4 regions of the Aneurinibacillus uraniidurans genome follow, and region 1 is predicted to be linked to each of the others. Evidence: riboswitches for the same ligand, from Rfam matches in the RefSeq annotation. Region 1 holds a riboswitch; each other region holds the start of a gene.
What was found. Region 1 has a riboswitch for cobalamin ahead of PO771_RS07415 (ribonucleoside-diphosphate reductase subunit alpha). Riboswitches for the same ligand answer to the same signal wherever they lie in the genome.
Positions count from the first base shown of each region.

Region 2: it holds a riboswitch for cobalamin, as region 1 does, so the genes downstream of both, cobJ (precorrin-3B C(17)-methyltransferase) here and PO771_RS07415 (ribonucleoside-diphosphate reductase subunit alpha) in region 1, are expected to answer to the same signal.
Region 3: it holds a riboswitch for cobalamin, as region 1 does, so the genes downstream of both, cobT (nicotinate-nucleotide--dimethylbenzimidazole phosphoribosyltransferase) here and PO771_RS07415 (ribonucleoside-diphosphate reductase subunit alpha) in region 1, are expected to answer to the same signal.
Region 4: it holds a riboswitch for cobalamin, as region 1 does, so the genes downstream of both, PO771_RS05290 ((2Fe-2S) ferredoxin domain-containing protein) here and PO771_RS07415 (ribonucleoside-diphosphate reductase subunit alpha) in region 1, are expected to answer to the same signal.

Region 1 is NZ_CP116902.1:1,473,136-1,475,323, reverse strand. It holds gene PO771_RS07415 (ribonucleoside-diphosphate reductase subunit alpha) at 1-878, opposite strand, end outside; cobalamin riboswitch at 1,029-1,221, opposite strand; gene cydB (cytochrome d ubiquinol oxidase subunit II) at 1,276-2,188, opposite strand, start outside.
Region 2 is NZ_CP116902.1:3,837,084-3,839,271, forward strand. It holds gene cobJ (precorrin-3B C(17)-methyltransferase) at 1-1,153, opposite strand, end outside; cobalamin riboswitch at 1,289-1,486, opposite strand; gene PO771_RS19335 (response regulator transcription factor) at 1,680-2,188, shown strand, end outside.
Region 3 is NZ_CP116902.1:482,004-484,191, forward strand. It holds gene PO771_RS02385 (ornithine--oxo-acid transaminase) at 1-663, shown strand, start outside; cobalamin riboswitch at 692-863, shown strand; gene cobT (nicotinate-nucleotide--dimethylbenzimidazole phosphoribosyltransferase) at 976-2,043, shown strand; gene PO771_RS02395 (MDR family MFS transporter) at 2,178-2,188, shown strand, end outside.
Region 4 is NZ_CP116902.1:1,057,845-1,060,032, reverse strand. It holds gene PO771_RS05295 (energy-coupling factor ABC transporter permease) at 1-666, opposite strand, end outside; gene PO771_RS05290 ((2Fe-2S) ferredoxin domain-containing protein) at 681-1,049, opposite strand; cobalamin riboswitch at 1,227-1,418, opposite strand; gene PO771_RS05285 (hypothetical protein) at 1,594-1,947, shown strand; gene PO771_RS05280 (NAD(P)H-dependent flavin oxidoreductase) at 1,966-2,188, opposite strand, start outside.

The DNA of each region.
Region 1 (2,188 bases):
GTATTATTCAGCTGGCGAATCCATGGGATTACGCCGCTTGATTTATTTTCATAGCCACGAATGGACGACCCTCGCGCTCTTACCTTCCCCATATACACACCAATTCCGCCGCCCATCTTGGACAAGCGCGCCGCATCCGTATTGGAATCATAAATCCCCTGAAGAGAATCATCTACTGTATCAATGAAGCAGCTCGACAATTGCCCGCCCCTTGCCTTGCCTGCATTTGCCATCGTCGGTGTCGCGACCGTCATATAATGATTGCTAAGCGCCCAGTACGCTTCTTTTACGAGCGCAAGTCGCTTCTCCGGCTGTTCCTGCATCATCAGCTGCATCGCAATCATTAAAAAGCGTTCCTGCGGCAATTCATAGATTCGTCCCGCAAAGTCACATGCCAAATATCGCTCCGTCAACGTCACAACGCCAATATAGGTAAACAAATGATCTCGCTCATGGTCGATCATGTCTCCTAATTCCTCTAACTCTCTTGAGCTGTATGTAGTCAGCAGCTGCTCCTGATAAATCCCTTGTTCCACAAGCTGCGCTACTAGACGAGAGAAGGAACCATACGGACGATCTGGATACGCCTTATAGCCACGATTGCGCGCGGCCTGTTTATATAACCCGTTCAAATAAGCACGGGCCGCTACATACGTCCAGTTCGCTTCTTCCTTCGATACAAGCTCCAGTGCTGTCATATAAATCGTGCGGGTAATCGCCTCTGCATGAAGCTCGCCCTCCGCAAGCTTAGCCAATACATATTTCCCTAGTACATCCGACTTTACACCGGCTATCCCTGTTGTCAAACGATCAATCGAGCGCAATAGCCTTTCTTTATCAAATTGCAGAGCACGGTTGTCAGGCTTATATACGATCATTTATTTCTCCTCCTGTTCATCAGGATAGAACCACGCAAAAAAGCATCTTTCCCGTCGTCCAAGAAAGATGCTTGTTCATGTCAAAGTAAAGAGCCTTATGATGTTGAAAACTACTCTTCACTGACACTTCACCATCTCCCGTGGCTACTTCCTGTGTCTTACTCTGCGGCAGGTCTCCTGACTCAGGTTCATTGCATGCTTCGCCTTCCCATTTTTTTCAAACAGTGGCATCGTAGAAGCATACTCCCCTTTACAGTGGCGGGACCGTGTCGGACTTGCACCGAACTTCCCTTTTAAGTACCTGGAGCGTTCTCACAGGCACACCACAAAGCACTATATGTAGTTGTATGAGTTATACGATACAACAACATATCCAAATAAACAAGAGTTGTATTCTTTATTCATATCCTTTTGCATTCTCAGGTGAGATCTTCTCCCGAAAAATGCGGTACAACCAGAGCTGATACGTCAGGACGATCGGAACCATGACAAGTGCGACACCGAGCATAATCGTCAAGTTCAACTTACTTGCCGCCGCTTCAAATAACGTAACACTCGACGCAGGGTCCAAAGCAGATGGAAGCATATTCGGAAACATTCCCGCAAATCCTCCCGCCATCAGCAACGCAATCGAAGCACACACACCACCGAAGGCGATTCCCGGACGATCTTGATTCAGTGCAATCATGACAAACAAGAGGAATGTCATAGACAGCAAAGGCAGAAGCCAGAGCGCGGGATACTGGACGAACTTGTCGAACAACGGCGTTAGATTGTTTGTTGCTACCATAAAAATGGCAAGCAGCGCCATCGCAAAAAACCATACTTTCTTTGCTACATTCAGCGCACGCGTCCGAATCTCCCCGACTGTTTTAAACGCAATCCACGAACTTCCAGATAGCAGAAACAGTGTCACGAATACGAGTCCGCCAGCTATGCCATACGGATGCAGCAAGGACAATAGCGTACCGTGATAGCCCGTCTCATCAATTCTCAATCCATAAAACAAATTGGCAAACGCTACCCCAAACAACAGCGCAATGGCAAAACTGCCTGTGAAAAAACTCCACTTCCAAAACGATTTCCAGCGCGGATGATCCATTTTGTGCATGAACTCAAGTCCCGCCGCACGAAAAAACAAGCTGAACAAAATCAACATCAGCGGTGTATACAAATAGCTAAACATCAACGCATACGTCAGGGGAAACGCCGCAAACGTCGCCCCACCTGCTGTAATCAGCCAGACTTCATTTCCGCCCCAGAACGGTCCGATTGACTCCTGAAGCTGGCGCTGCTCTCGCTCATCTTTT
Region 2 (2,188 bases), 1.5 Mb from region 1:
CCGGATTTGCGGTTGGCAGGCTAATGCGGAACTGATGATCCGGCGTGTAATCCATCGAGCCCCGTTCTCCGACAATCCCGGCAAGCAGCATCATCTGTGCCGCACTCAGCTTCTTATTCGCCACTCCAGGTGAAACTGCGAATTCAAAAATCTGCTCTTGTACAAAGCCAGAAGGAGATGCAACAGCAACGGACTCTTTTACACCATACAAGCACCCAAGTGCTTCATCTGCTAGCGCCCGAGCGGAAAGGGATTCCACCTGCTCCCGTTTTTGTTCAGGTGCAGACTGTATCGCTTCTGTTCCTGACTGCTCATCCATGCTGTGCAGTGCCCACGGCTCATTTTCTTCTCGCAAGCGCTGATGCGGTGCTAACGTTTGTTTCTCCGAGCCAAGCGTATACTTGCGCTGATAGCCACGCGGCGTGATCATTTTACCGTCATACAAGCATGTTGAGTTATTTCCGATAATGACAGTTGTTAGCATCCCGATATCATGATTAAGCATGTCAGCTAATGTCGTCACAACTACTGACTGACGATCCCGATACGCACTCTTCACGAGCCCAACCGGAGTATCCGGGGAACGATATTGCAGCAAAATACGCTGCGCTTCCTCAATCTGGCGCGTCCGGCGTCCGCTTTTCGGATTATATAAAGCGATAACAAAATCTGCCGCACCTGCAGCATCAATCCGCTTTGCAATTAACTCCCATGGTGTTAGATGGTCACTTAGACTGATCGTACATGCATCATGCATAACCGGCGCCCCAAGCAAGGATGCACATGAATTAATCGCCGAGATGCCCGGCACAACTTCTACTTCAACCCCATCAGCTTCCGTCCAGCCTTTTTCCATAAGCACTTCATAGACGAGTCCAGCCATTCCATATACCCCGGCGTCCCCACTGGAGATTACGCCTACTACTTTGCCCTGTTCCGCCTGGCGCACCGCTTCCTGTGCCCGACCTACTTCCTCAGTCATCCCGGCTTGCATAACAACTTGCTCGTCCCGCAGCAATCCACGAATCAAATCGACGTATGTCGTATACCCCAGGATTACTTCACATTCTTCAATCGCAGTCCGCGCTCGCATAGTCAGATGTGCTTCACTTCCTGGACCAAATCCAATCAGCAGCAGTTTTCCTCGTTTCATCTCCCGTGCTCCTTCCTTTTTGTACAATAAAAAAACGTCTTTCTGGTTAGAAAGACGTATTGGTAGACAATTAGTCATACAGTTACTTTGCTCGTATGCCTGTCGCTAGTCAACACGCCCCATCCTCGTGGTTCGATCGTGCAGAACTTTACGGCAGGTTTCCTGGCTTCGAGTACAAACGAGCTCTACCCCCTTCCCATTTCAATCACGAAATAGTGGACATTATGATAGCACTCTCCTCTTCACAGTGGCGGGACCGCGTCGGCTTTATACCGAACTTCCCTATTAAGCCCTTACATAAACATATCGGGCACCGCAAAGCAAATCATTCAATTTTTAAGTAGCCCTATCATATCACGAATTCTATATTTCGACTATGCTGAAAAATTCGTGACTTTTGCTGCTGCAAACTAACGATTATTTTACTCATAGTCATATCGAATACTAAAATATTTACTACCGTATCTCTTCCATAATTTATTACAATATAAAGGAGGTATCCTTACTTCAGGAGGGGATTGATTGTATGAATAAACCCATTCGCATTCTGATCGCTGACGATCAAACATTAATGCGTGAAGGACTTAAAACCATATTGGAATTAGAAGATGATATCGAAGTCATTGGAACACCCGATGATGGAAAAAAAGCATATGAAATGGTAGCCCAGCACCGCCCCGACGTTGTTTTGATGGATGTACGAATGCCTGTCATGGATGGAATCGAAAGCACTCGTCTGATCAAAAAAGAATTCCCTGAGACTGTTATTCTTATTCTTACTACATTTGCTGAAGATGCCTATATCATAGAAGGTCTTGCGAATGGAGCCAGCGGATTTCTATTAAAAGATATTCACGGAGATCGATTAATCTCTTCCATTCGAGATGCAGCTTGCGGCCAGCTCTTGCTCCCTTCCATCATTGCCACCAAACTTGCAACCCGACTCTCTCAACTTTCTTCCCAAGCCCAACACGAGATCAATACCGAAAAACTACGCCAGGAAGGCATCGAATTTTCCACACGCGAAAAAGAAAT
Region 3 (2,188 bases), 990 kb from region 1:
GCACTGCAGGATGCGATCACACCGCATACGGCTGCTTTTTTGGTGGAGCCGATTCAGGGGGAAGCAGGGATTATCATTCCACCAGCGGGATTCCTCAAGCAGGCGAGCGAAATTTGTAAGCAGAGTAATATCTTGCTTATCGCCGACGAAATTCAGACCGGATTAGGTCGCACAGGGAAGCAGTTTGCGACAGATTGGGATGGCATTCAGCCGGACATCTATATCATAGGTAAGGCATTGGGTGGAGGGGTATATCCGATCTCTGCGGTAGTGGCAGATGCGGAGATTCTTGGTGTATTCGAGCCAGGTTCGCATGGCTCAACGTTCGGGGGTAATCCGCTTGGTTGTGCGGTAGCAATTGCTGCGCTTGATGTACTAGAAGAGGAGCAGCTCATACAGCGTTCCCGTACGTTTGGTGATTACTTTAGGCAGCAGCTGCTTACGATTAAGAGTCCGCTTATTAAGGAAGTGCGTGGCCGTGGTTTGTTCATCGGTGTGGAGCTGACCGAAAAAGCACGCCCGTACTGTGAACGTCTTAAAGATCATGGGCTTTTGTGCAAAGAAACGCATGACACAACCATTCGTTTTGCGCCGCCCCTTATCATTTCTCAACCGGAGCTGGACTGGGCGATTATGCGGATTCGTCAGGTCTTGCAAAAATAATCCTATCGCGGTATGCTTACCATAACATGACGTATACAACGCAATAGGTGCCCCGATCCGGGGAGAATAGGGAAGAAAACACGCGGGCCCGCCACTGTAACCGAGGAGCCGTTCATAGTCACTGGAGCAATTCCGGGAAGGCTGTGAACAGATGGCTATGATCCGGCAGCCAGGAGACCTGCCTATTGCAAGCATTGCCGTTCACGTGGAACGAACGGATACGAACCGGATATGGCACGTCCAGGTCTTCTTTGACCTGGGCGTTTTTTGCGTTGTCGCGCATGAACATACATAAATGGAGGAGAGCATACGATGAGTACAGCGACTACAACTAAAATTACGAACACCCTACAGGGAATTCAAGTCCTTGATCAGAATGCGATGGCTGCGGCCCGCGCACGTGTTGATTTTTTAACGAAGCCGCCAGGAAGTTTGGGTGAGCTAGAGGAAATGGTCATTCGTTTGGCAGGCGTTCAGCGTACGGCGCAGCCGACACTGGATAAAAAAGCAGTTACGGTGATGTGTGGTGATCATGGGGTAACGGAAGAAGGAGTCAGTGCATTTGGGTCCGAATTGACAGGCATGATGATGGGGAATTTTACGCGCAAGGGAGCGGCGATCAATGTGTTCTCCCGCCAGATGGGTGCTGACGTTATTGTAGTGGACGTCGGAAGTGCATGTGAGACACCGGCAGATGTGCGGAATGAGAAAGTGAAGAACGGTACCGATAATATGGCCAAAGGTCCGGCAATGAGTCGGGAAGAGGCAATGGCTGCGATCGAAGTTGGTATTCGTCTAGCAGAGGAGCTGGCCTCACAAGGTTATCAAGCAGTGGCACTCGGTGACATGGGAATCGGCAATACAACGCCGAGTGCAGCACTTGTAGCCGCTGTGACAGGTAAAGCGGTGGTGGAGATTACAGGATGCGGTACAGGGATTGATGAGGAGAAGCGTCAGGCGAAAGCAGGAGTGATTGAACGATCACTCCAGATTAACGACATCGATAGCAGCTGGCGTGAACGAATGGATGCAGTTGATGTGCTTGCTCGTGTTGGTGGACTGGAAATCGCAGGACTAGTTGGGGTGACACTTGGGGCGGCTGCACAAGGGATAGCTGTGATCGTCGATGGTGTCATTGCGGGTGCGGCTGCGATCATGGCATTTGAGATGTGTGAGAACGTGCAGGGATACTTGTTTGCGTCTCATCTCTCTCAGGAACCGGCACATAAGGCAGCTCTGACGCATATGTCACTTACTCCTGTCCTCCATTTACGGATGCGTCTGGGTGAAGGATCGGGTGCGGTGCTTTTGTATCCGCTGCTTGAAGCATCTCTGCGTATGATGTATGAGATGGCGACATTCTCTGATCTTGGATTATAGTAGAAAGAAATAAAAACCTGTTTGCCCTACTTGTGAGGCAGACAGGTTTTTTGTATCATGATATACTGCGAAAATGATCCAAAGTGGCATGATAAGGATACATACGGAAAGTGTAATAGAAGGGGTGTGGAAAGATGGCAGAAAA
Region 4 (2,188 bases), 420 kb from region 1:
ACTAATCGCAAGAGGAATTTGTGTAATGGCAAAAATCCCCGCAAATTTCAGAAATGATGCCATAACACCGCCACTTGCCGCTGGAAATGCCAGCGCCAACTGCAAGGATGTCACAACATATGTTGCCAAATCTCCAAGTGCTGCGGCCAGAAAAATCGCAAGTTTTTGACTTCCGTTCGCTTTCATCACCGCCCGATAGATGCCATATGCAACAAACGGGCCGATAACCGCCATCGACATCGCATTCGCCCCAAGTGTCGTCAATCCACCATGCGCCAGCAGAAGGGCCTGAAATAACAGTACGATTGCACCGAGCACACTCATCACAAGCGGCCCGAACACGATTGCACCAAACCCTGTTCCTGTCGGATGTGAACTACTGCCCGTGACCGAAGGAATTTTCAGGGCAGATAATACGAATGTGAAGGCCCCTGCTAATCCAAGCATTAACTTTGCTTCCGGGCGTTCCTTCGTAATTCGTCTGATCGAGCGCAAGCCAAGTACAAAAAACGGCACGAACACAACCCACCAGAATACCGCCCATTTCACCGGAAGAAACCCTTCCATGATGTGCATGCCATATGCGGTCTGCGGTTCATTAATCAACAAGTACAGTAGAAATCCAGCTACAGCAAGCAGCCCTGACCCCCATTGTTTTTTTCTCATCTCTGTCCACCCCTTCATAATTTACAGCGTCCTACCGCAGCACCTTCTGCCGGTACAAAACCACATTTATCTACATATGTATATACGGTTTGGTTATGTAGGTCCGTACTTACGTCTCCAAGATGGTCACGCACGAGAGCTCGCCCTGCCTCTGGAGTCATGTCTTTATACCAGCGACCAGCTGGATATGAAATAACGACACACGCATCCTCACACCGCCCATTGCAGCGCGTGCGTGTTGTATGAATTAACGCATCAGCATGGTGTGCAGCAATTTCATTTCGGATCGCCTGCGTTACATCCTCTCCTCCTGCCCGCATACAGCTTCCCCCATTACAAATCAACAGATGATGCTGTGTCCCTGTCAGATCCCAGGTTGCCATCGCAATCCCCTCTCTTTTATAAATCGTAAATATTACGTTTTATGCCATAACCTTAGTAGATATGTGCGTCAAATAAAAAAAACCGCCCTAACACAAGGGTGGCTGTTTCCTGTTCCTATGTCCGGCTGTACCAAAACCGGCTCACGCCTCTGCTTCTCACCCCCGAAGAAACCAAATGGCGATACAAAAAGACAGGCAGGTCTCCTGACTCCTGCGTCATCGCGCTTCCGCGTCTTCCCATCCCGATACGAAACAGTGACATTATGCGAAAGAACTCAGCAGTTACAGTGGCGGGACCGCGCCGGATTTACACCGGACTTCCCTTTTAAGCCGGGGTAAAACCCCAGCACCTGAACTTTGATATCCGTATTACTTTCCAAGAAAAATGTATCATTTATCTAATGGATTTGTCCACTCTTTTTCCCCTGCGTTCTCTCTTTTTTAAAGATAAGCAATTTTTGCACAGTAGTAAGTAACTCTGCTCGCATATATATAACGTATAAGGTACAAAGCTTCATGTACCCCTTATAGGAGGTGAACTGCCATGTCCGGTAACCACAATCCTCTCCCTCCGGTACAACAATCTGACCCTATGCAATACACCGGTCCCGAGTTTCTTTATGCACTCGCCAGGCAGGCCGAACAAGATGGTGACCTAGAACGTGCTGAGCTTTACTATCGGCGTGCGCTTGACCTCGCACTGCTGATGCGACAGCCCGGTGATGCGAATGCAAGACGCAGCGCTCAACAGAAAAAGGCAGCTTTCGCAGAAGCTGCCCGCGGTCCAAAACGCCGCTTCTGGCATGTTGTCAGAAGTCATCATCTGTTCCTATATCTCAATATCATGATGATTATTTACATGCTAGTTGTTATTATTTTTGAACTGACGATTTTATAAACAACCGCCTCGTTGTTTTTATTTTTCGAGCAGCTTACCCGCTGCTGTCACAATCTGCGTCAGAATAGAACTTGCCTCTTCCTGATCAGTAAGCATCCGAGTTGCCTGTCCGGCCCAAAGCGACATGTACTGTTCATTATTTTGCGCCGCCGCCGCGCGTCGAATGTCGCCTGTCACTGTATTTTGAGTCGGAAATGAAAGCGGTTCCATCTCGGATGATTCCACATGTTCAATGAATGCA